2 regions of the Paraburkholderia sp. EG286A genome follow, and region 2 is predicted to be linked to the other one. Evidence: riboswitches for the same ligand, from Rfam matches in the RefSeq annotation. Region 2 holds a riboswitch; the other holds the start of a gene.
The links. A riboswitch is a leader RNA that binds a small molecule or an ion and turns the genes downstream of it on or off. The one in region 2 is predicted to bind cobalamin.
Positions count from the first base shown of each region.

Region 1 (10,693 bases), on a different contig from region 2:
CCGTATCGGTCGAATCCCGTTCGACGTGAAGGCAAACAACGGACTCACCGATTTACTCCATGCCTGGCGAAATTGAATTGCGGATCGACGAACCGCGAAACGTTGGCAAACGCTTCCCGGCTCACGAGCCTCGCGCGGGCCCGGTGGAATAACTTCCTTGATAGCGCGTTCGCCCCGTGACATTCGCGTAAGCGGGCGTACCATCATTGCACAGCGCGAGAAGGTCGCACGCGCGGGCCCGACCGATTGATCTTTTGCCGGGCACCGCATAGCAGATTAGCCGCGTCGCCGCGGTGAGGAGCGCTACATGGCCACGAGCATTGGGCTTCACGATCAAGCGCGGCAGCTGTTGCCGTTTCGCGAGTCGGTATTGGCGATGCTCGGCGTCGCATCGGTTTCGATGCTGATCGCGCTCGACCAGACCATCGTCGGCACCGCACTGCCGCGCATCGTCGCGGAGCTCAAGGGCTTCGAGCTCTATGCATGGGTCGCGACGGCTTACATGCTTGCGTCGGTCATCACGATTCCGATCTTCGGGCGTCTGGGCGATCTGTTCGGCCGCAAGCCCTTCATGCTGGCAGCCATCCTGCTCTTCACCCTCGCCTCGGTGCTCTGCGGGATCGCGACCAACATGCTGTTTCTCGTGCTCGCGCGCGGCCTGCAGGGCATCGGCGGCGGCATCATGATGGGGACGGTGTTCGCGACCGTCGCCGACCTGTTCCCCGATCCGCGGCTGCGCCTGCGCTGGCTGGTGTTCGTCTCCTCTGCGTTCGGCCTGGCGAACGTGGTCGGGCCAACGCTCGGGGGCATGTTGACCCAGCACGGCAGCTGGCGCCTCGTGTTCTTCGTCAACGTGCCGGTGGGCGTGGTGGCGCTCTTCTTCGTGCACGCTTTCCTGCCGCATCTGCACCATGCCCGCGAAGGCGCGCGGCTGCGTCTCGACTGGCTCGGCGCGTGCGTCGTCGCCGTCACGTTCGGCGCGCTGCAGCTCGCCATCGAGCTTTTGCCGAGGCAGGGCTGGACGACTTCGACGATCGTGCTCGCCGTGATCGTGCTGGTGTGTTCGCTGACGCTTTTCTTCTGGGAAAAGCGCATGGGCTATCCGATCATCCCCGTGGACATGCTGCTCGACCGCAAGCTCGGGCCGCTCTTTGCGATGTCGGTGCTGGGCGGGTTTGCGTTGTTCTCGCTCGTGTTCTATGTGCCGCTGCTGTTCCAGGGCGGCTATGCGATGTCGCCGCGCGCCTCGGGCATGCTGATCACGCCGCTGCTGCTCGGCACGACGGTCGGCAGTTTCGTGAACAATCGCGTGGTCACGCGCATCCGGCGCGCCAACGCGATCCTCTACGTCGGCTTCGCGTTGTCCGCTTTCGCGAGCCTCGCGGTGGTCGTGCTGCGAGGCAACGAGCCGCACCTCGTGTGGATGGCGTGCATGGGCGCGAGCGGCCTGGGGCTGGGCCTCGTGGGCACGAGCCTCACGGTCTGCTCGCAGCAGATCGTCTCGCGCGACCATCTCGGCGCTGCCACGGCGATGCTGCAATCGCTGCGCACGTTCGGCGGCATGCTGGGCACGGCGATGACGGGCGCGCTGCTCGGGCATGTTTACACCATGGGCGTGAATCGCTCGCTCGACTCGTATCAGGCGACGCAGTGGTTCAAGTCGTTTGCGAGTCCCGAACTGCTCGTGGACCGCGCCGACCAGGCCGCGCTGATCAGCCGCCTCGTGAGCGCCGGCCACGCCGGCGACGCGATGATGAACTCGGCGCGCAGCGCGCTCGTGGACTCGATCCATATGGGCCTGATCGTCGCTGCCGTGGCCGCGCTGGCCGGCCTGTGTCTCGCGTGGTTCGTGCCGCCCGTGCGGGTCGGTTATCTCGAGGCGCAGCCGTAAATGAACGACGCAAAATATTTCACCGGCACTTCATTTCTATTACCGTTTAACATCAGCGTAATAAATTAGTAATTAGGGAGTAATCGAGGGTAAGCATAATTCGCCGCCGTCAGTCACAAATAATCACACAGCATCAATCACGACGACGGAGCCCTCAGCATGCCCGCATCACGCCATCGAATTGCACTGCCGGTCTACCTGGCAGTGCTTACCAGCGTTGCCGCGCTGACCGCCTGCGGAGGCGGCAATAGCGATCCCGCCACCACTGCCGCCATTCCCGCGCCGCCTGCCGACCCCGGCTTCGTGGACAACGCACCGATTCCCGACGTCCCCGCCTTCGTCGACAACATCGCGACCAACCAGCGCGGCGACGCGCGCTACGCCACGCTCGCGACCAACGCGGGCGTGCGCGTGGTGGCACGCTTCCTCGATCTCTGGCAGCCGCTCACGCTGCTCGTGGACGCGGGCGTTTCCGCGCCGGCCAACGGCACGTTCCCCGCGGTCGTGCAGTCGACGTGGACGGGCGTCCCCACCGACGGCACGCCCAACGGCACGATCCTCAACAGCACGGTGCTGAACGCGAACATCCAGTACGTCGTGACCGCAACGACGCAGCGCAGCCAGGCGCAGGCCGACGCGGCCTACTACGACGACCGGCGCGGCAAGGGCTACAGCGTGACCGACGGCATGGGGCCGCTCACCGCCGCCTGGCGCTCGGCTGCGCAGCAAACCACGAGCATCACATCGATTCCCGCGGACGCGACCACGACGCTCTACAACGACTCGGGCAACAACACGGGCGTGGGCAGCACGAGCAACGCGACCTTCGGCAAGGTGGTCGACCTGCTCAACACGATGGGCAACAACGCTTCCACCGAGCCCGCCAAGCGCTTCTACAAGTACGCGCGGCCGTTCCGCTGGAGCACGAGCGTCGTGGTCGATCCCACGCTCGTGCCGGCCATCAGCACGACGCCTTCGACGGACGGCGGCTTCATCAGCGGCCACGAAGCCGAAGCCATGCGCGACGCGATGACCATGGCGTACCTCGTGCCCGAGCGCTACCAGGAAATGGCGAGTCGCGGCCTCGAACTCGGCGAAAACCGCATTCTCGCGGGCATGCATTCGCCGCTCGACGTGATCGGCGGCCGCATGTTCGCGCTGGCTGCCACTGCCGCGAATCTCTACGACCCCGCGAACGCCACGCTCAAGAGCGCGGCCTACGCGCAGGCGCACAGCGCGCTCGAACAGGCCACCGGCACGAGCGCCACGACCTTCCCCGCCTTCGCGCATTCGGCCACGACCGCGACCGACCGCTTTGCCGACTATGCGACCAACAAGTCGGAATTTGCGCGCCGTATGACGTTCGGCTTCAGCCAGATCGAATCGACCGAAGCACCGCCCGTCGTGCCGAAGGGCGCCGAGGTGCTGCTCGAAACGCGCTTCCCGTACCTGAGCGCCAGCCAGCGCCGCGTCGTGCTGAAGACGACCGAAGTCGTCTCGGGCTATCCGGTCATGGACGACACCGAAGGCTGGGGCCGTCTGAACATGTTTAGCGCTGCAGACGGTTATGGCGCGTTCAGCGGCAACGTGATCGTGGCCATGGACGCGACCCAGGGTGGCTTCAACGCCGCCGACACCTGGCGCAACGACATCGCCGGCTCGGGCAAGCTCACGCTGCAGGGCAGCGGCACGCTCACGCTCGCGGGCAACAACAGCTATACGGGAGGCTCGCAGGTGAGCGGCGGCGTGCTCGCTGCAGCGTCGACCACGGCCTTCGGCAACGGCGACGTGTACGTCGGGTCGGGCGGCGGCGTGGCCGTGGCGACGAGCGCGCCGTTGACGGTGGCGGGCAAGTATACGCAGCTCGACGGCACGACGCTCGAACTCGACATCGACGGCAACGGCGGCGGACGCCTGCGCGTGGGCGGCCAGCTCACGGTGGCGGGCGGCACGCTGCATGTGAAGTTCGTGAACGGCTATACGCCGAAGGCGGGCGACACGATCGACGTGATCGACGGCAGCGGCGCATCGGTGAAATTCGCAACGGTCACGGTGGATGGTTTCAAGGCCACGCCCGTTTATTCTTCGACCGGCGTTTCGGTGAAGCTCTCGGCCTCGTGATGTAGTCACTCAGCAAAGCGGCCCCGAATCGCGATGGTTCGGGGCCGCTTTGCGTGTGAATCAGAAGCGATGCCGGATGCCCGCCGCCACGAGCACCTGGTTGCGGCCGCCCGACGGGTCGCAGGTGTTGATCATCGCAAACGCACCGGACGACGCGCGCTGATAGACGGCCTCGGTATACACGTCCGTGCGTTTCGACAGCTGATAGTCGGCCTGCAGCGCACCTTGATGCCAATGTGCGGAGGTCGCGCCCGTATAGGCATACATGCCCGCCAGCGAGAACGCGGGCGTCACCTGCCAAAGCGCATTCACTTCGTAGTTGCTGAAGGCGATCGACGGCAGCGGCACGCCGCCATCGGCCTCGCTCACACCCGTATGAATGGAACGTGACCAGGCTGCGCCGAGCGTCACGTCGCCGAGCGCGTAGCTCATGCCCGCGCCAATGGTGTCTTCGCGCTGCACCGCGACCTCAGTCGGCACGAGGCCCGCACCCGGCAGCACCGACGTGTCGTACGCACCCACCGAAGAGGCGCCGCGTCCGTCGATGTGCATCCAAGCCACGCCGGCGCTGAACGGGCCGCCCTCGTAATGCGCGCCGAAACCGTAGGCGCGGTTCTGCGCAAAGCGCCCCGCCGCGTTCGAAAACGCGTACATCGCGCCGGCGCTGAAACCGCCGTATGTGGCGCTCGCGAACTTCACGGCGTTCGAGGCGAGCCACGAATTGTTGGCGTTGTCGTTGTCGAACGGGTGCGCGAATGCCGTGCCGCCCGCACCGCCCGTCAGCGTAAACGGGGCGAAGTAGTCGTGCATCGTGTCGTACTGACGGCCCAGCGTGATCGTGCCAAATCGTTCGGATTGCAGACCAACATAGAACGGATGGTCGTTGAAGGCTTCGCCGGAGGTGACCGAGAAACCGCGCTCGAGGCGAAAGATCGCAGCGTTGCCGCCGCCGAGATCCTCGCTGCCCTGCAGGCCCCAAAAACTGCCGTCGATCAGGCCCGAGCCTGCGCGATACTGGCTGCGGCCCGCAACGTCGCTGACATAGTCGACGCTAGCGTCGATCTCACCGTACAACGTGACCTGCTGCGCCGAGGCGCCGGCGCCTGTGAATGCCAACGCCGCCCCGCCGAGGGCGGCCAGAATGTGCTTGTTCATGAGTCTTCTTGTTTGTGCTTGTAAAGAATGCATGGACGAGCGCCGTCAGCCCTCGCTTGTTGCGGCGAGGTGCCCCGACGTCGTCGTTAATCTGTCAATTTCCAGCGTGCTTTTGAACAGCGAACGCCTGGTGGCCCGTGAGCGGTCTACGCCGCATCGGGGCCGGTGGTGGCGGCCGGATTGGCCCGCTTTTCCAAGGTAGGAGGGTGTGCATTGACGGCTCCTTGGGTTACGCGCCCGGGAATGAGTCGTGAAATAAACGTAGCGAGGTCTGACTTCTGGCTCGATTGACAGCCAGTCACAGTGGCGCGACCGCGCCGGATTCTCACCGGCTTCCCTGCTGCGTTTCGCTCGTGCAGCGCCTACGCGCGAAAAACAGCTGCAAGGATAGCGTAAGTTGCGGGAGCGGCCAAACCGGGTGTTTTCGCCACACGACACACGTCAAAGGTTGACGCGGCGAATGCGCGGCCATTACCCTTGCGCGCTGATGGTTCCCGGCGACGGGATCAAAAGGGAACGCAGTGCAAGACTGCGGCTGCCCCCGCAACTGTTAGCGGCGAGTCCATGCCAGAGCGTGCCACTGGGAAACCGGGAAGGCCGGCAACGGACGTCGACCCGCGAGCCAGGAGACCTGCCATCAGCCGAGTCCAGCAGCCGCAGCGGGCGGGGATCCCCAATGCGCAAAAGCACCGCCCACGCGGCGATCGCCCGTTGCACGGACAGCCCGTTTTTCAGGAGCTGTTTCCAGCCACCGCATCATGAAGTTTCGCCAATTCGTTTTGACTTCCGCCGCGCTCGCCTGTGCGTGGCAATCCGCGCATGCCGCGGACGCATCGCCCACCCAGACACAGCAGCAAGCCGGCGACGGCACCACGCTGCCCAATATCCTCGTCGTGGGCGACGCGCAGCATCTGCCGCAATCGTTCGACCAGCGCTACGCAAGCACCCAGGTGCTCACGCGCGAGGACCTCGACCGCGTCTCCCCCGCCGACCCCAGCATCGCGCAGGCGCTCGCCACGCTGCCCGGCGTCACCGTCTCGCAGACCGGCGGGCCGGGGTCGTACACGGGGGTGAGCATCCGCGGGTCGTCGGCCGACCAGGTGGCCGTGTTCATCGACGGCATACGCATAGGCTCCGTCACCACGGGCACGGCCGAATGGGCCGATCTGGCGACCGCCTCGTTCGACCGCGTCGAAGTGATCTCGGGCCCCGCAGCCGCCTCGTTCGGCGCGGATGCCGTGGGCGGCGTCGTGCAGCTCTTCACGCGTCATGCGTCGAACCAGCCGAACCAGACCACCGTCTCGTTCGGCGGCGGCTCGAACAAGACCTTCGACACGCAGGTGCGCACCTCGGGCACGATCGGCTCGACCGGGCCGCTTTCCGCACTGAGCGGCCTCACCTACTCGCTGGGCCTGCACGACTACAACACGGCGGGCATCGACGCGACCCAGCCCTGGGCCTACGGCCACGAAGACGGCCGCAACGCGTACCACGCGCAGAACCTGGACGCGCGCCTTGGCTACGCGCACGACAACTGGTCGATCTCGACCTTCGCGCTCTACCACCGCTCCGATCTCTCGTACGACAACGCGGGGGGCAACGACCGCCAGCGCGACAACCAGCTCACGACCGGCCTCGCGTTCCACCTCGACATCACGCCGACCACGCAGTTCGACCAGTCGGTGGGCTACGCGACGGACCGTCAGTTCCTCTATTCGAACGACCCGACGATCCCGACCGACGAGATCGACTCGACGCGCTTTTCCACCTCCACGTCGATCACGCATCAGGAAAGAGGCCACACGCTCTTCGGCATGCCGCTCGACGGCGAGACCAAGCTCGCCTACGACTACACGCGCGAGATGGCGTTCCTGCCCGTGGATGTGCCGGGCGGCCTGCCCGCGCGCAACGATTCGGCCGTGTCGATGCATCAGTCCACCACGCTCGGGCCCGTCACGCTGTTTCTGGCGGGGCGGCACGAGATCGTGCAGGGGCAATCGGTGAATACGGGCAACGTCGCACTGTCGTGGGCGATCACGCCGGTCTACACGGCGCGCGTTTCGTACGGCAACGCGTTCCGCCTGCCGACCTTCAACGACCTCTACTATCCGGGCTACTCGAACCCCAACCTGCTGCCCGAACGCAGCGATTCGGTCGAAGCCGCGCTCGACGCCACCACGTCGATCGGCACGTTCACGGCAGCCGTGTACGACACGCGCGTGCACGACCTCATCACGTACAACTCGCAGACCTTCCTGCCCGTGAACGTGGGCCGCGCGCACATTCAGGGGCTCGACCTCTCGTACAAGGGCACGCTCGGCAAGTCCACGCCGGTGAGCCTCACGGTGGGGATCCTGAATCCGCAGGACGTGACCGACCAGACCTGGCTCAATCGCCGCCCGCGCCAGACGGCGAGCCTGAGCGTGGATCACACATGGGACGAGTTCCAGCTCCACGCGCTCAGTACCGGCGTTTCGCTGCTGTATAACGGCTCGACGTTCGACGACCAGCTCAACACGATCTACCTGCCTTCGTGGACCACGGTGAGCCTGCGCGCGTCGTACAAGGTCAATGCGCATCTCGCGCTTTCGGCCACGCTGGCGAACGTGTTCAACCGGCAGTACGTGACCGCATACGGGTACAACACGCTGGGGCGCACGGCGTTTGGCAAGGTGACCTATACGTTCTGAGCGTTGCGTGCGAGCGGGTGCGTTCAAGCGTTTCGCGCGCCCGCTCGCCTAGCCCTCGCGCTTCGGCCGCCGCACCGCGCGAATCTTCCCGCTGTTGCCGCCGCCGCAGAAGAACTGCTCGCCGCCATCGGACTCCAGCCCCGAAACGGCGGTGCCCGGCGGCATGTCGAGCTGTTCCAGCACTTCGCCCGTGCCCGGATCGATGCGCCGCAAGTCGCTCTCGTCGCCTTCCCAGGTGCCGTGCCACAGTTCGCCGTCCACCCACGTCACGCCCGTGACGAAGCGGCTCGATTCGAGCGTGCGCAGGATCGCGCCCGTCTGCGGATCGACCTGATGGATCTTGCGCTCGCGATACACCCCGACCCAGAGCGTGCCGTCCGCCCACGCGAGTCCCGAGTCGCCGCCGCCTCCAGGCGCGGGAATCGTGGCAAGCACGCGGCCCGTTTCAGGGTCGATCTTGTGGATGCGGTCCTCGGCGATCTGAAACAGATGCCGGCCGTCGAACGCCGTGCCCGCGTGCGCCGCAATGTCGATCGAGCGCTGCGTCTGGCCGCTCTGCGGATCGAGCGACGCGATGCGCTCGCCCACGGCGAACCACACCTGCTTACCGTCGTACGAGACCCCGCCCACCTTCTCGATGCCGGGAAAAGGGCCGTACTCGCGGACGATTTCGGCAGTCGTTCGTTTCATGGTTTCCTCCTTGAATGACGGGACAGGCGTTCATCCTAGTCGCCTGGCAGCGGCGCGGGGAGTAACAAGGTCGTCGCGAATCCGGGGACGGGCGGCGTGGTCCAGCGGCGCGCGCGGCCGTAGCCGAACGACTGCACCTTGTCCTCCGCGGCGAGCGAGTCGAGCGCGCGCTGCACGGTGCGCTGGCTCGCGCCGAGCGCGAGCGCCAGCGCCGAACTCGACCACGATTCGCCGTCAGCGAGAAAAGCCAGCACGGCGGCGTGCTTTTCTTCCACGGGCCGCGCCAGCACCACCACTTCGCTCGCGTGGCGCGGCGCCAGCGCGAAGCCCTGCTGGGTCGCGCCGATCTCGGCCACGTCGCGCATCAGCGTGCGCAAGCGGCCGATTTCCACGCGCAGGCGGGCGCGGTGCGTTTCGTCGGCGTGCTTCGTGCGAAAGGCGCGGGCGATGAGCGCGTCGCGCGGCACGTCGGCGGGCCACGCCTCGGCGAGCGCGCGGGCGAGCACGAACAGCACGGGCCGTCTTGCGAGTTCGATGACGGTCGGGCCCTCGCGCGCGACGTAGCGGCACGCGTCCACGACGAGCGCCTTCGAGGCGAGCAGCGCCTCGACGTCTTCCAGCAGCAGCACCCGCTCTTCACCGCGCGCGATGAGGCGCGCAGCGGGCGAGGTCAACAGCAGCGCGGCGCTCTCGATCTCGGCGCTCAGCGCCGCGATGCCCGCCTGACGCGCGGCGCGCGCGGCCGCGGAGAGCGCGCGCCGCGCCGCCTGCGTCTGAATGCGCCGCATGGCAATGCCGGCGGCGATCAGTTCGTGCGCCGCGCGCAATGCGGGCGGCAGCGGCGCGGGATCGGCTTCGGCAAGCATGCCGCCGGCCTCGTCGAGGCGGCCGATGAGCAGCAACCGGCGAATTTCCAGGTAGCGCGCGTGCGCGGCATTGAGGCGGTCGCCATGGGCCTCGAGCGTTTGCCGCGCCGCAGCGAGCGTATCGGTCGGCCAGCCGAGATCGCGTGAGGCAAGCGCGATTTCGGCCTCGGCGACGACACAGCGTGCACGCGCCACGGCCTCGCGCGAGCCGAAGCCGCGCGCCGCGCTGCGCAGCAGCGCCTTGGCGCGCGCGAAGTCGCCGAGCTGCGCCATGGCGATGCCGCGCAGCGCGAGCGCGGGCGCGTCGTCGCGCAACGCGACCCGGTTCAGCGCGCCGAGCGGATCACCGGCGGCGAGCGCGCGCGCCGCCGCCGTGATCAACGAATCCATGGTCATGGGAATCCCGCCACACTTGTCACTCCCCCTCCTCCTCGGTCCGGACCTAATCTAACACGGCGATCAAACGAATCATCGATCGAACGGCATGGCGATGCGCGCAGCGCGCCACCACCATAGTGAATCCATAGGAGGACCAGGCAATGGCAACCCATACCACAGGAACGCGCGAAGACTGGCTTGCGGCGCGCATCGCACTGCTCGCCGCCGAGAAAGAACACACGCGCCGCGGCGACGCACTGGCGCAGCAACGCCAGGCGTTGCCGTGGGTGCGCGTCGACAAGACCTATCGCTTCGAAACCGAAGACGGCGGCGCCACGCTCGCCGATCTCTTCAAGGGGCGCTCGCAACTGCTCGTTTATCACTTCATGTTCGGACCGGATTACGCGGCGGGCTGTCCGTCGTGCTCGTCGATTGCGGATGGTTTCGAAGGCATCGCCGTGCATCTCGCGAATCACGACGTGCGGCTCATGGCGGTCTCGCGCGCGCCGCTCGCGAAACTGCTCAGCTACCGCAAGCGCATGGGATGGCATTTCCCGTGGGCCTCGTCGAGCGGCAACGACTTCAACTTCGATTTCAACGTGTCGTTCACCACGGCGCAGCAGCGCGCGGGCGACATCGAATACAACTACGCGCGCAGCGGCCAGGCCATGGACATGAATCCGCCGCCCGCCCCTGTTGCCGAGTTCGCGGCGAGCTGCGGCACCGACGCGGCGACCTACACGCGCGACCGTCCGGGCCTGAGCGCGTTCGTGCTCGAGGACGGCGTGGTCTATCACACGTACTCGACCTATGCGCGCGGCCTCGATGGTGTGTGGGGCATGTACCAGTGGCTCGACCGCGCGCCGAAGGGACGCAACGAGGCCGGCATCTGGTGGCACCGG
Region 1 is NZ_JBFRCB010000004.1:146,460-157,152, forward strand. Features, by position in the region: gene AB4Y35_RS19530 (MFS transporter) at 308-1,891, shown strand; gene AB4Y35_RS19535 (phosphatase PAP2 family protein) at 2,051-4,012, shown strand; gene AB4Y35_RS19540 (porin) at 4,073-5,167, opposite strand; cobalamin riboswitch at 5,414-5,548, opposite strand; cobalamin riboswitch at 5,639-5,821, shown strand; gene AB4Y35_RS19545 (TonB-dependent receptor) at 5,926-7,857, shown strand; gene AB4Y35_RS19550 (glutamine cyclotransferase) at 7,906-8,547, opposite strand; gene AB4Y35_RS19555 (helix-turn-helix domain-containing protein) at 8,583-9,803, opposite strand; gene AB4Y35_RS19560 (DUF899 domain-containing protein) at 9,953-10,693, shown strand, end outside.
Region 1: another riboswitch for cobalamin. It lies ahead of AB4Y35_RS19545 (TonB-dependent receptor); the one in region 2 lies ahead of cobG (precorrin-3B synthase).

Region 2 (10,693 bases):
TATGCAGCGGGCGGCACGCAATCTCGCGCGCATTTTCGACGACGTGCTGCGGCCGCTCGATCTCACGAACGGGCAGTTTTCGCTGCTGATGTCGCTGAACCGGCCGCATCCGCCCGGCATGAAAGACGTGGCGTCGCTGCTGGCCATGGACCGCACCACGCTCACGGCCGCGCTCAAGCCACTGGAGCGGCGCGGTCTCGTCGTGATCGAGCAGGACCCGGAAGACAAGCGCAGCCGCTTGCTGAGCCTCACGGACGAGGGGCATCGGCTGCTCAACGCGGCATTTCCGCTATGGCAGCAAACGCATGAGGAAATCGAAAAGGAGTTCGCCGAGGGCGAGGTGGACAAGCTGCGGGCGCACTTGCGCGCGCTTTCTTAGTCCTGGCGCTTCTGCGTCCCGTAAAGCGTCGAATCCGCAAATCCCTCCGCCGCGAGCACGCGCCCCACGAGAATGAGCGCCGTACGCTCGATATCCGTCGCCAGCACCTTCTGCGCGATATCCGCGAGCGTGCCCGTTACGCGTTCCTCGTCGGGCCAGCTCGCGCGATAGATCACCGCGACCGGGCAATCTTCGCCGTAATGCGGCCGCAATTCCTCGACGATGCGCGCGATATGGCGCACGCCCAGGTGAATCGCGAGCGTCGCCTTGTGCCGCGCGAGGTCGCCTAGCTGCTCGCCTTCGGGCATCGACGTTTTCGTGGCGTAGCGCGTCAGGATGAGCGTCTGCGAAATGCCCGGCAGCGTGAGTTCGCTGCCGAGCGCCGCCGCGCACGCAGCGGCCGCGGTCACGCCGGGCACGACTTCATAAGGAATACCGAGCATGCGCAAGCGCCGGATCTGCTCGCCGATCGCGCCATAGAGCGACGGGTCGCCCGAATGCACGCGCGCCACGTCGAAGCCCTGGGCATGCGCGTTTTCGAGCAGCGCGACGATCTCGTCGAGCGTGAGCGGCGCCGTGTCCACCACCTTATGCGCGCGGTGGCCTTCCAGCACGGCGGGCGGCACGAGCGAGCCCGCGTAGAGAATGACGGGGCAGCTGCGCACGAGGCGCTGGCCCTTCACGGTGATCAGTTCAGGATCGCCCGGCCCCGCGCCGATGAAGAAAACGGTCATGCGTGAAAACTCCGCTAAACAGGGTTCGCGAGCGCGTCGATTGCCGCTTGCGCCGACGTGAATTCACGTTGCGCGTCGGGCAGCGGCGGGCGCTGCATCATCACCACGGGCAAGCCCAGTTCGCGCGCGACGGCGAGCTTCGCTTCGGTCGCGGCGCCGCCGCTGTTCTTGCTGACCACGACGTCGATGCGCGCCTCGGTAAAGAGCGCGCGCTCGCCGTCGGCGGTGAACGGCCCGCGCGCATCGATGATGTGTGCGCGGGCGTGGCCGGGATGCGCTTCGAGGCAACGGATCGTCCAGTGCTGCTGCGGCGGCACTTCGTCCAGATGCGCGAGCGGCTCGCGCCCGAGCGTGAAGAGCGGGCGCGCGAACGGCGCAATCGCCTCGACTACCCCGGCCCAGCCGCTCACCATGCGCCAGTCGTCGCCGGGCTGCGGCTGCCACGGCGCACGCCGCAGCGCCCAGTACGGCACGTCTGCCGCCACGCATGCGCGCGCCGCGTTGGCGCTGATCTGCGCGGCATAGGGATGCGTGGCGTCGAAGACGAGTGCGATGTTTTCGTGGGCGAGAAAGCGCGCGAGCCCTTCTGCCCCGCCAAAGCCGCCCACTCGCACCGCGCAGGCGAGATCGGCGGGCACGCGGCCAAGGCCCGCGAGCGAGTACACGTGCTGCGGGCCGAGCGTGCGCGCGATCGCCAGCGCATCGCCGGTGCCGCCGAGCAGCAGGATGCGCGCCGTCATGGCTTGACGGCCTCGTAAAGCGTGACGGGCAAGGCCTGACGCCAGGTGTCGAAGCCGCCCAGCGGTTGCGCCTCGCCGATGCCGATGCGCGTGAGCGTGCCGCCGTGCTGCGCGCGCCATGCCACGAGTGCCGCTTCGCTCTGCAACGTCACCGCGTTCGCGACGAGTCGGCCGCCGCTCGCGAGCGCCGCCCAGCACGCGTCCAGCACGCCGGGTACGGTCACGCCGCCGCCGATGAAGACCGCGTCGGGCGCGGCGAGTCCTGCGAGCGCTTCGGGCGCGCGGCCCGCGACGAGTTGCAAACCCGGCACGCCCAACGCCGCGCGATTGTGCTCGATGAAGCGTTGACGCTCGGCGTGCGCCTCGATCGCGATCGCGCGGCAGGCGGCGTGCGAGCGCATCCACTCGATGCCGATCGAGCCGCTGCCCGCGCCCACGTCCCACAGCAGCGCGCCGGGCGTCGGCGCGAGACGCGCGAGCGTGAGCGCGCGCACGTCGCGCTTCGTGATCTGACCGTCGTGGCGAAAGGCGTCGTCGGGAAGGCCGGGCGTGAGCGTCCAGCCGCGCGCGGGCGTCTGCGCACTATCGCTTTCGCATTCGAACGCGACCAGATTGAGCGCCGCGGCTTGTTCGACGTGCCACGCGTCGGCGCGGCCTTCGATGCGGCGTTCGAGCGGGCCCCCGAGATGCTCGAACACCGCAAGACGCGTGGCGCCGAAGCCCGCTTCGGCGAGCAGCGCGGCGAGCGCCGCGGGTGTGCGGCCGTCCGCGCTCAACGCGAGCACGCGCGAGCGCGCGTAGAGATGGCGGCGCAGCGCATCGAGCGGACGGCCGACGAGCGAGACCATCGCCGTATCCTGCAACGCCCACCCCATGCGCGCCGCCGCGAGCGAGAGCGACGACGGCGCGGGCAGCACGCGCATTTCACCTGGCGCCACGCGGCGCGCGAGCGTCGCGCCTACGCCGAACAGCATGGGGTCGCCGCTCGCGAGCACGCAGACGGACGCATTCGCCTCGCGGTACGCAAGCAGCGCCTCCACGCTGAACGGCTGGGGCCACGCTTCGCGCCGTGCACGCACGCGCGAGGGCAGCATCGCCAGATGGCGCTCGCCACCCGTCACGATGGCCGCGTCGAACAGCGCGCGCCGCGCGTCGCGCCCGAGCCCCGCGTAGCCGTCGTCGCCGATGCCCACCACCGTCAGCCATGCCTGCTTGCCCTGCATTCGCTCTCCCGCCGTTGCCTGTTTCTCTATGCCGCCACGGGCCCGCAGCCCGATCGTGGGGCGGAGCACGCGCGAAAACGGGCATAATACCGTGTCCGCCGGCGCCGTTAAGGCAACTTTGCGTGAGACCAGAGTCAGCGCTGAAGCGCTAACTCCGGATCGCAGCTTTGCATGGGACCGGAGTAAGCGCTGAAGCGCTAACTCCGGATCGCAATCAGGGAACACAGCAAGCTGTGGCCGCCCCCGCGACTGTGAGCAGCGAGACCGCATCCACCCGAGCCACTGGTTTTACCGGGAAGGCCGATGCGGTTCACGACCTGCGAGCCAGGAGACCTGCCGGCCGACTGTTCGCGCGAACCCATATCGGGCGGGGTGTACCGATATCGCTGCCGTTTCCCGCCTGCCGTGCGGGCAACGCGCCGCTCCAGCGTGATGCTTACCCGATAATGCCTTGAAACACGCAACGAAGCCCGTCTCGCCCATTGCCGCATTAGCCGTGCTCCGCCCCTCGGCGTGCCCGGGGCTCGTGCGCGTGGTCGCGGCGCGCGACGGCGGCCTGTGCCGCATCCGTCTGCCTGGCGGCGTGCTGAGCGCCGCGCGTGCGCGGGCCCTCGCCGACGCAGCGTCGACACACGCGAACGGCGTACTCGAACTGACCAATCGCGCGAACGTGCAGATTCGCGGCGTGCGCGCCGGCGAGGAAGCGGCATTGAGCGCCGCGCTGATCGACGCAGGCCTCGGCCCTACCGGCATCGACGCCGCGAGCCCGATCGAGCGTGCTTGCGCCGCCGACGAATTGCGCAACGTGATGCTGAGCCCGCTCGCGGGCCTCGATCCTGACGCGTTGTGCGACACGACGGAACTCGCCGCCGCGCTCATCGACATGATGCGGCGCGAGCCACGCTTCGCCGCGCTCTCGCCCAAGTTCGCGCTGCAACTGGACGGCGGCGAGCGTGTGGCGATGCTCGAGCATCCGCACGACATCTGGCTCGCCGCGCTGCCGCATGGCGCAACGGTGCGCTTCGCGCTGGGCCTCGCGGGTTGCCCCACGGCGCAGCCAGTCGGCACGCTTGGCGCCGAAGACGTTTGCCCATCGATGCGCGCGCTGCTGCATGCGTTCCTCGATCTCGCGGGCGCGGACGCCACACGCATGCGCGACGTGCTGGCCGCTCACTCGCTCGACGCGCTGCTTCAGCGCGCGCAACAGCATGGCGAATGCACGCTGATGCGTGACGACGCCACGCTGCACGCGTGGCGCCGCGCGGCGAGTCCCGCCGACCTGCGCCTCGGCGCGCACGCGCTGCACGCCGACGGCCGCGGCTACGTGGGCACGCAGCCCGCGCTCGGCCGTATCGACGCGCCAACGCTGCACGCACTCGCCGCGCTCGCGGAAGACTCGGGCGATGCGACGCTGCGCGTGACGCCATGGCAAGGCGTGCTGCTGCCGAACGTGCCCGCGCACGCCGTGCCCGCTGCGCTCGAACGCCTGCACGCGCTCGGTCTCATCGTCTCGCGCGCCAACCCGCTCGCGCGCCTGATCGCGTGCACCGGCTCGACGGGATGCGCAAAAAGCCGCGCGGACACGAAAGCCGACGCCCAGCGCCTCGCCGCCCTGCTGCCGCCCGGCGCCGAAGCCCACCTGAGCGGCTGCGAGCGCTCCTGCGCGGCCGCGCATTGCGCGCCGTTCACGTTGCTCGCCAGCGCCCCCGACCACTACGACCTGTACCAGCGCGACGAGACGCAAAGCGGCTTCGGCCGGCTCGTCGCGCGCAACCTGACGATCGAAGCCGCCGCGCTAGCCCTCGCGCAGCGGCCCCGGAGTACCCAAGATGTCTGATTACATTCGCGACGGCCAGGCGATCTATCGCGAGTCGTTCGCGACGATCCGCGCCGAAGCCGACCTCTCGCGCATTCCCGCCGACCTCGAAAAACTAGCCGTGCGTGTGATCCACGCATGCGGCATGGTCGACGTCGCCGCCGACCTCGCGTTTTCCGCAGGCGCGGGCACGGCGGGCCGCAACGCGCTCGCGGGCGGCGCGCCGATTCTCTGCGACGCGAAAATGGTCGCTTATGGCGTGACGCGCGCGCGCTTGCCCGCGGACAACGCCGTGATCTGCACGCTCGACGATCCCGCCGTCCCGGATCTCGCGCGCGATGTCGGCAACACGCGCTCGGCAGCCGCGCTCGAACTGTGGCGGCCGCATCTGGCAGGCAGCGTCGTTGCGATCGGCAATGCGCCCACCGCGCTCTTTTATCTGCTCGACATGATTGCCGCGGGCGCCCCACGCCCCGCGCTCATCCTCGGCTTTCCCGTCGGCTTCGTCGGCGCGGCCGAGTCCAAGGCGCAACTCGCAGCCGAAAGTCACGGCGTGCCCTTCGTCGTCGTGCACGGCCGCCGCGGCGGCAGCGCGATGGCCGCCGCCGCCGTCAACGCACTCGCTTCGGAGACCGAATAAATGATCCGCAAAGGACGTCTGCACGGCATTGGCGTCGGCCCCGGCGACCCCGAACTGCTCACGCTCAAGGCGCTGCGCCTGCTCAAGGCCGCTCCCGTGGTCGCGTATTTCGTCGCGAAGGGCAAGAAAGGCAATGCGTTCGGCATCGTCGAGGCCCATCTCGAAGCGGAGCAGGAACGCCTGCCGCTCGTGTACCCCGTGACGACCGAAGCGCTCGAACCGCCGCTCTCGTACGAAGCGATCATCGCCGACTTCTACGACGGCGCGGCGCAAATGCTTGCGCGCCATCTCGACGCCGGACGCGACGTGGCCGTGATCTGCGAAGGCGATCCGTTCTTCTATGGCTCGTACATGTATCTGCACGACCGCCTCGCCGCGCACTACGAGGCCGAAGTCGTGCCGGGCGTGTGCTCGATGCTGGGCGGCGCGGCGGTGCTGGGCGTGCCGCTCGTCTACCGCAACCAGAGCCTCGCCGTACTCTCGGGCGTGCTGCCCGAGGACGAATTGCGCCGGCGCCTGGCCGACGCGGACGCCGCCGTGATCATGAAACTGGGCCGCAACTTCGACAAGGTGCGCCGCGTGCTGGGCGAACTGGGCCTCGCGCATCGCGCGCTGTATGTCGAGCGCGCAACCATGGCGAACCAGCGCATCGTCCCGCTCGACGACGTCGATCCGATGGCTTCGCCCTACTTTTCGCTGCTCGTCGTGCCGGGGGCGAAATGGCAGTCGTGACGCCGCCCGCGATCGTCATTCTCGGGCCCGGCGCGCTCGCCACGGCGCGGCGCGTGCAGGCGCTCTACCCCGGCGCGCAGGTCCATGCACTGCAGGGCCGCGTGGCAGGCGATGTCGCGTTCAGCGAGCTTGGCGCGCATTTGCGCGAATGCTATACGCGCGGCCTGCCCATCGTCGCGCTGTGCGCGGCGGGCATCGTGATCCGCTGCCTCGCACCGCTCCTTGCCAACAAGGGCGCGGAGCCGCCGGTGCTCGCGCTCGCCGAGGACGGCAGCGCCGTCGTGCCGCTGCTCGGCGGACTCACCGGCGTGAACGTCATGGCGCGCGAAATCGGCGCGGCGCTCGCGGTTGCGCCCGCCATCACCACGAGCGGCGAATTGCGCTTCGGCACCTGCCTGCTCAATCCGCCCGCGGGCTATACGCTCGCGAGTCTCGCGCAAGGCAAGCGCTTCGTCTCCGATCTGCTTGCGGGCGCAACGACACGCGTGGACGGCCAGGCACCGTGGCTGGAAAACGTCGATCTGCCGCGTGACGTCGCGGCGCGCCATGCCATCCGCGTGAGCGCGAACGCCTGGGACGGCAGTCCCGACGATCTCGTGATTCATCCGCGCAGCATCGTCGCGGCCGTGGGCGCGCCACGCGCAGCGCTTGCTGAAGATGTGCGTCGCGCACTCGATGCGCACGGCCTCGCGCCGCTCGCGCTCGCGGCGCTCGTCGCCCCTGCTGCGCACACGCGCGATGCATCGCTCGCGCAGGCCGCAACGGAACTCGGCGTGCCGCTGCGCTTCGTCGATAGCGCGGAGAACACGGCGCAAGCCACGCTCGCCGCCCTCGACTTCGCGGCAAATGTCGAGCGCTACGCGCCGAACGATAACGGCGTCGCCCTCGCCTGCGCGGCCGCGCCGCTCGACCCGCTCACGCTGGGCCGCGCGCGCGGCAAGCTCACGGTGCTGGGCCTCGGCCCCGGCCGAGCCGACCTGCTCACGCCCGCCGCGCGCGCCGCGCTCGACAGCGCCACCGATATCGTCGGCTATGCCACCTATGTGGAGATGGCGGGCCCGTTTCGCGCGGACCAGCAGCGCCACGCCACCGACAACCGCGAAGAACTGCAGCGCGCCCGCCACGCGTTCGAGATGGCGAGCGAGGGCCGGCGCGTGGCCGTGGTCTCGTCGGGCGACCCCGGTGTGTTCGCCATGGCGGCCGCCGTGCTCGAAGCGCTCGAAGGCTCGGGTGACGCCGGCTGGCATGCCGTCGAGCTGGCGATCGTGCCAGGCGTTTCCGCGGCGCTCGCCACGGCGGCGCAAGTCGGCGCGCCGCTCGGCCACGACTTCTGCATGCTTTCGCTTTCCGACAACCTGAAACCGTGGACGGTGATCGAAAAGCGCCTGCTGCATGCGGCGCAGGCCGATCTCGTGATGGCGTTCTACAACCCCATCTCGCGCGCGCGGCCCTGGCAGCTCGAGCGCGCGCTGGAGATCGTGCGCAGCGTGCGCGCGCCGCAGACGCGCGTGGTGCTGGGCCGCGACGTGGGCCGCCCCGGCGAGACGCTGCGCGCGACGACCCTCGGCGAACTGCGTTCGGCGGACGTCGATATGCGCACGATGGTGATCGTCGGGTCGTCGGCCACGCGCGGGTTCGCTCGCGGCGATGGCAGCGAGTGGATTTACACGCCGCGCTGGTATCGCGAGGATACCTAAAAGAAACTTACGCCTTCAGGGTGGGCAGCGAGTCGCGCGGGTCGGGTGGCGCACCCTCGAACTCGCGCGCTTTCACCTGATTGCGCCCCGCCTGCTTCGCGGCGTAAAGCTCCGCGTCGGCGGCGCGCAGCAGCGCCTGCGCGCCATCGCTCTTGTGCGGCACGCAGGTGGCGCAGCCAATGCTCACGGTCAGCGTGCCGTATTCGCTATGCTCGTGCGCGATGCCCAGCGCCGCCACCTGCTGGCGCACCGCTTCCGCGATTTTCACGGCGCCGTCGATCGGCGTGGCCGGCAGCACCGCGGCGAACTCCTCGCCGCCGTAGCGCGCCACCATGTCCGTCGCGCGGCGGCAGGCCTCGCGTATCGCACGGGCCACCGCGGCCAGCACTTTATCGCCCTCGGCATGCCCGTAGAAGTCGTTGAAGAGCTTGAACTTGTCGATGTCGATGAAGAGCACCGAGAGCGGCTCGCCCGCGCGTCTCGCATGCTGCCATTCGGATTCGATGCGCAAGTCGAGTGCGCGCCGGTTGAAGAGGCCCGTGAGCGCGTCGGTGACCGCGAGACGTTCGAATTCCTTTTGCGTGGCGAGCCGCGTGCGCATCGAAAATGCGAGCAGCCACGACGAAGCCGCGATCAGCGCGCCGAAGATCAACGCCATCGGCGCATAGATCCGCAGGCGGTGGCGCCATGCGTCGAGTGCGCCGTCCACGGAAGGCGCGACCACCGCGACGAGCGACGTGTGCGGAACGCGCTTGTACGTATAGATGCGTTCGACCTCGTCCGCCTCGCCCACGGCGATGAACGAGCCGGCACTGTTTTTCAGCATCGGCTGGATGTAGTCCAGCTCGCCGATCTGCGCGCCCACTTCGTAGTCCGAATAGGGATGGTGCGCGAGCAAGGTCCCGTCGCTGAGCATGATGAACGCGCTGCCCTTCGGGTCGATGTCGAGCCGGTCGAACAGTTGCTGAAAATACGCAAGACGCATCGTGAGCAGCACGACGCCGCCAAACGAGCCGTCGTACTCGTTCACGCGGCGCGACAGCGCGATCGAATATTGGCCTTCGCGCGTGCGCGAGCGAATCGGGTCCGAAATATACATGCCGACCGAGCGCTCGTGCTGCGCCGTGAAATAGTCCCGGTCTGCGAGATTGACGCCGGGATACGCGCGGCCGTCGCGCGATTCGACGATATGGCCGCTCGCGTCGGCATAGAACGCGTCGTCGAGATACGTGCCGGTCGCCACGCGGCCGAACAGCAGCTTGCGGCGGAGGTCGGGCGGCAGGCTTTGCGTGCGCGGGTCGCGCGCGCTCTCGGCGGCGTCGAGCAGCAACAGGTCGCAGATGCTGAAATTGGCCTCGAGGTCGTTCGACATCAGCGCAACGAGCGCGCCCGAATTGTGCTGCGTGCTGACGATGGCCTGGGTGCGCTGCTGCATCAGCCCCAACAGCACGATGGCGACGATGGCCGCGCCGACCAGCGAGCCCATCGTGCCGACAATGAACGGATGGCTCCCCACCCACTGCATGAGCGCCCCATTCCATTGGCGGAGGATTCGCAAACATCGTGTCCAGAGCTTCATGAGGCGTTTCCTCTTGCTCCGCTCGCTTCGTTGATCCCGCTTGAACTGTTTGCCGGCCGATTACAGATTGCATTCAGGCGCCATCATACTGCGGCTCGCGAAACCGCCTTCGAAGCGCGGCACATACTCAATTTCCCTGCCGCAGCGCCGTAAACCAGATGAAGCCGCGAAGTGCATTCGCAACGCGAACCGCTCACCGTCCACCCTGCGCCGATGACCAACCCGACCACTGAAGATCAAGCCGAAGCCACCGACGCCGCAACGGAAGCCGCCCCGCTCACGCCGCAAGCCCTGCCGGTCGGCGAGCCGCTCGCCTGGCCCGTCGTCGATCGCGACGGCGCCCTGCTGCTCGACGCCGGCTCGGTGCTGATGGGCGAAGCGGAACGCGACTTTCTGTTCCAGCATTTCGCGCCGCATCGCGGCGACAGGGAACGGCTCGAGGCTGCACCGGAGAGCGCGACGGCCACGAATGCGCCCAGCACCGGCGATCCAGCCGCCACCACGCGCGACATGCACCTGACCATCGGCGCGCTGATGGGCCTGCGTCCGCAGATGGGCGCGAGCGGCGCACCGATGCACCCGTGCCGCCTGATCGGCTTCGCGCCCAACGAGGCACTCTTCGTGACGACGCCCTATGTCGACGGCCGCCCCATCGCCATCACGCCGGGCGAAAACGTGGAGATCGTCGCGATTGCGAGCCAGGCCGTCTATCGCTTCGTATGCACCGTGCATGCGCTCAGCCAGTCGCCGCTCGACTACCTCGTGCTTTCGAAGCCCGCCAACATCCGCCGCCTGCGCGAACGCCGCTCGATTCGGGTGCGCGCGCAATTTCCCGTGCGCTATGGCATCGGCGAGGAAGGTGCGGGTTATGACGGCGTGGCGCTCGCACGCGGGATCAGCGCGCTCGGGCTTTCGGTGAGCGCCGCGTGGGCACTCGGCAAGGTGGGCGAGCGGCTGCGCGTGGCCTTCCAGCTGCGCTCGGGCGACAACGCGACGGCGATCGAAACCACTGCAATCATCCGCAACGTGCAGGCGGAAACGGGCGACCCCGCGCACGCGACGCTCGGCCTCGAACTCGACCGCCTCACGCCCGCCGAACAGATGGCGATGAAAGTCTACGTATTCGATCGTCAGGACGACGTGCTGTACTGGA
Region 2 is NZ_JBFRCB010000006.1:496,964-507,656, forward strand. Features, by position in the region: gene AB4Y35_RS29285 (MarR family winged helix-turn-helix transcriptional regulator) at 1-379, shown strand, start outside; gene cobM (precorrin-4 C(11)-methyltransferase) at 376-1,113, opposite strand; gene AB4Y35_RS29295 (cobalt-precorrin-6A reductase) at 1,128-1,853, opposite strand; gene cbiE (precorrin-6y C5,15-methyltransferase (decarboxylating) subunit CbiE) at 1,850-3,076, opposite strand; cobalamin riboswitch at 3,244-3,432, shown strand; gene cobG (precorrin-3B synthase) at 3,528-4,913, shown strand; gene AB4Y35_RS29310 (precorrin-8X methylmutase) at 4,906-5,532, shown strand; gene AB4Y35_RS29315 (precorrin-2 C(20)-methyltransferase) at 5,533-6,264, shown strand; gene cobJ (precorrin-3B C(17)-methyltransferase) at 6,252-7,961, shown strand; gene AB4Y35_RS29325 (diguanylate cyclase) at 7,969-9,519, opposite strand; gene AB4Y35_RS29330 (flagellar brake protein) at 9,712-10,693, shown strand, end outside.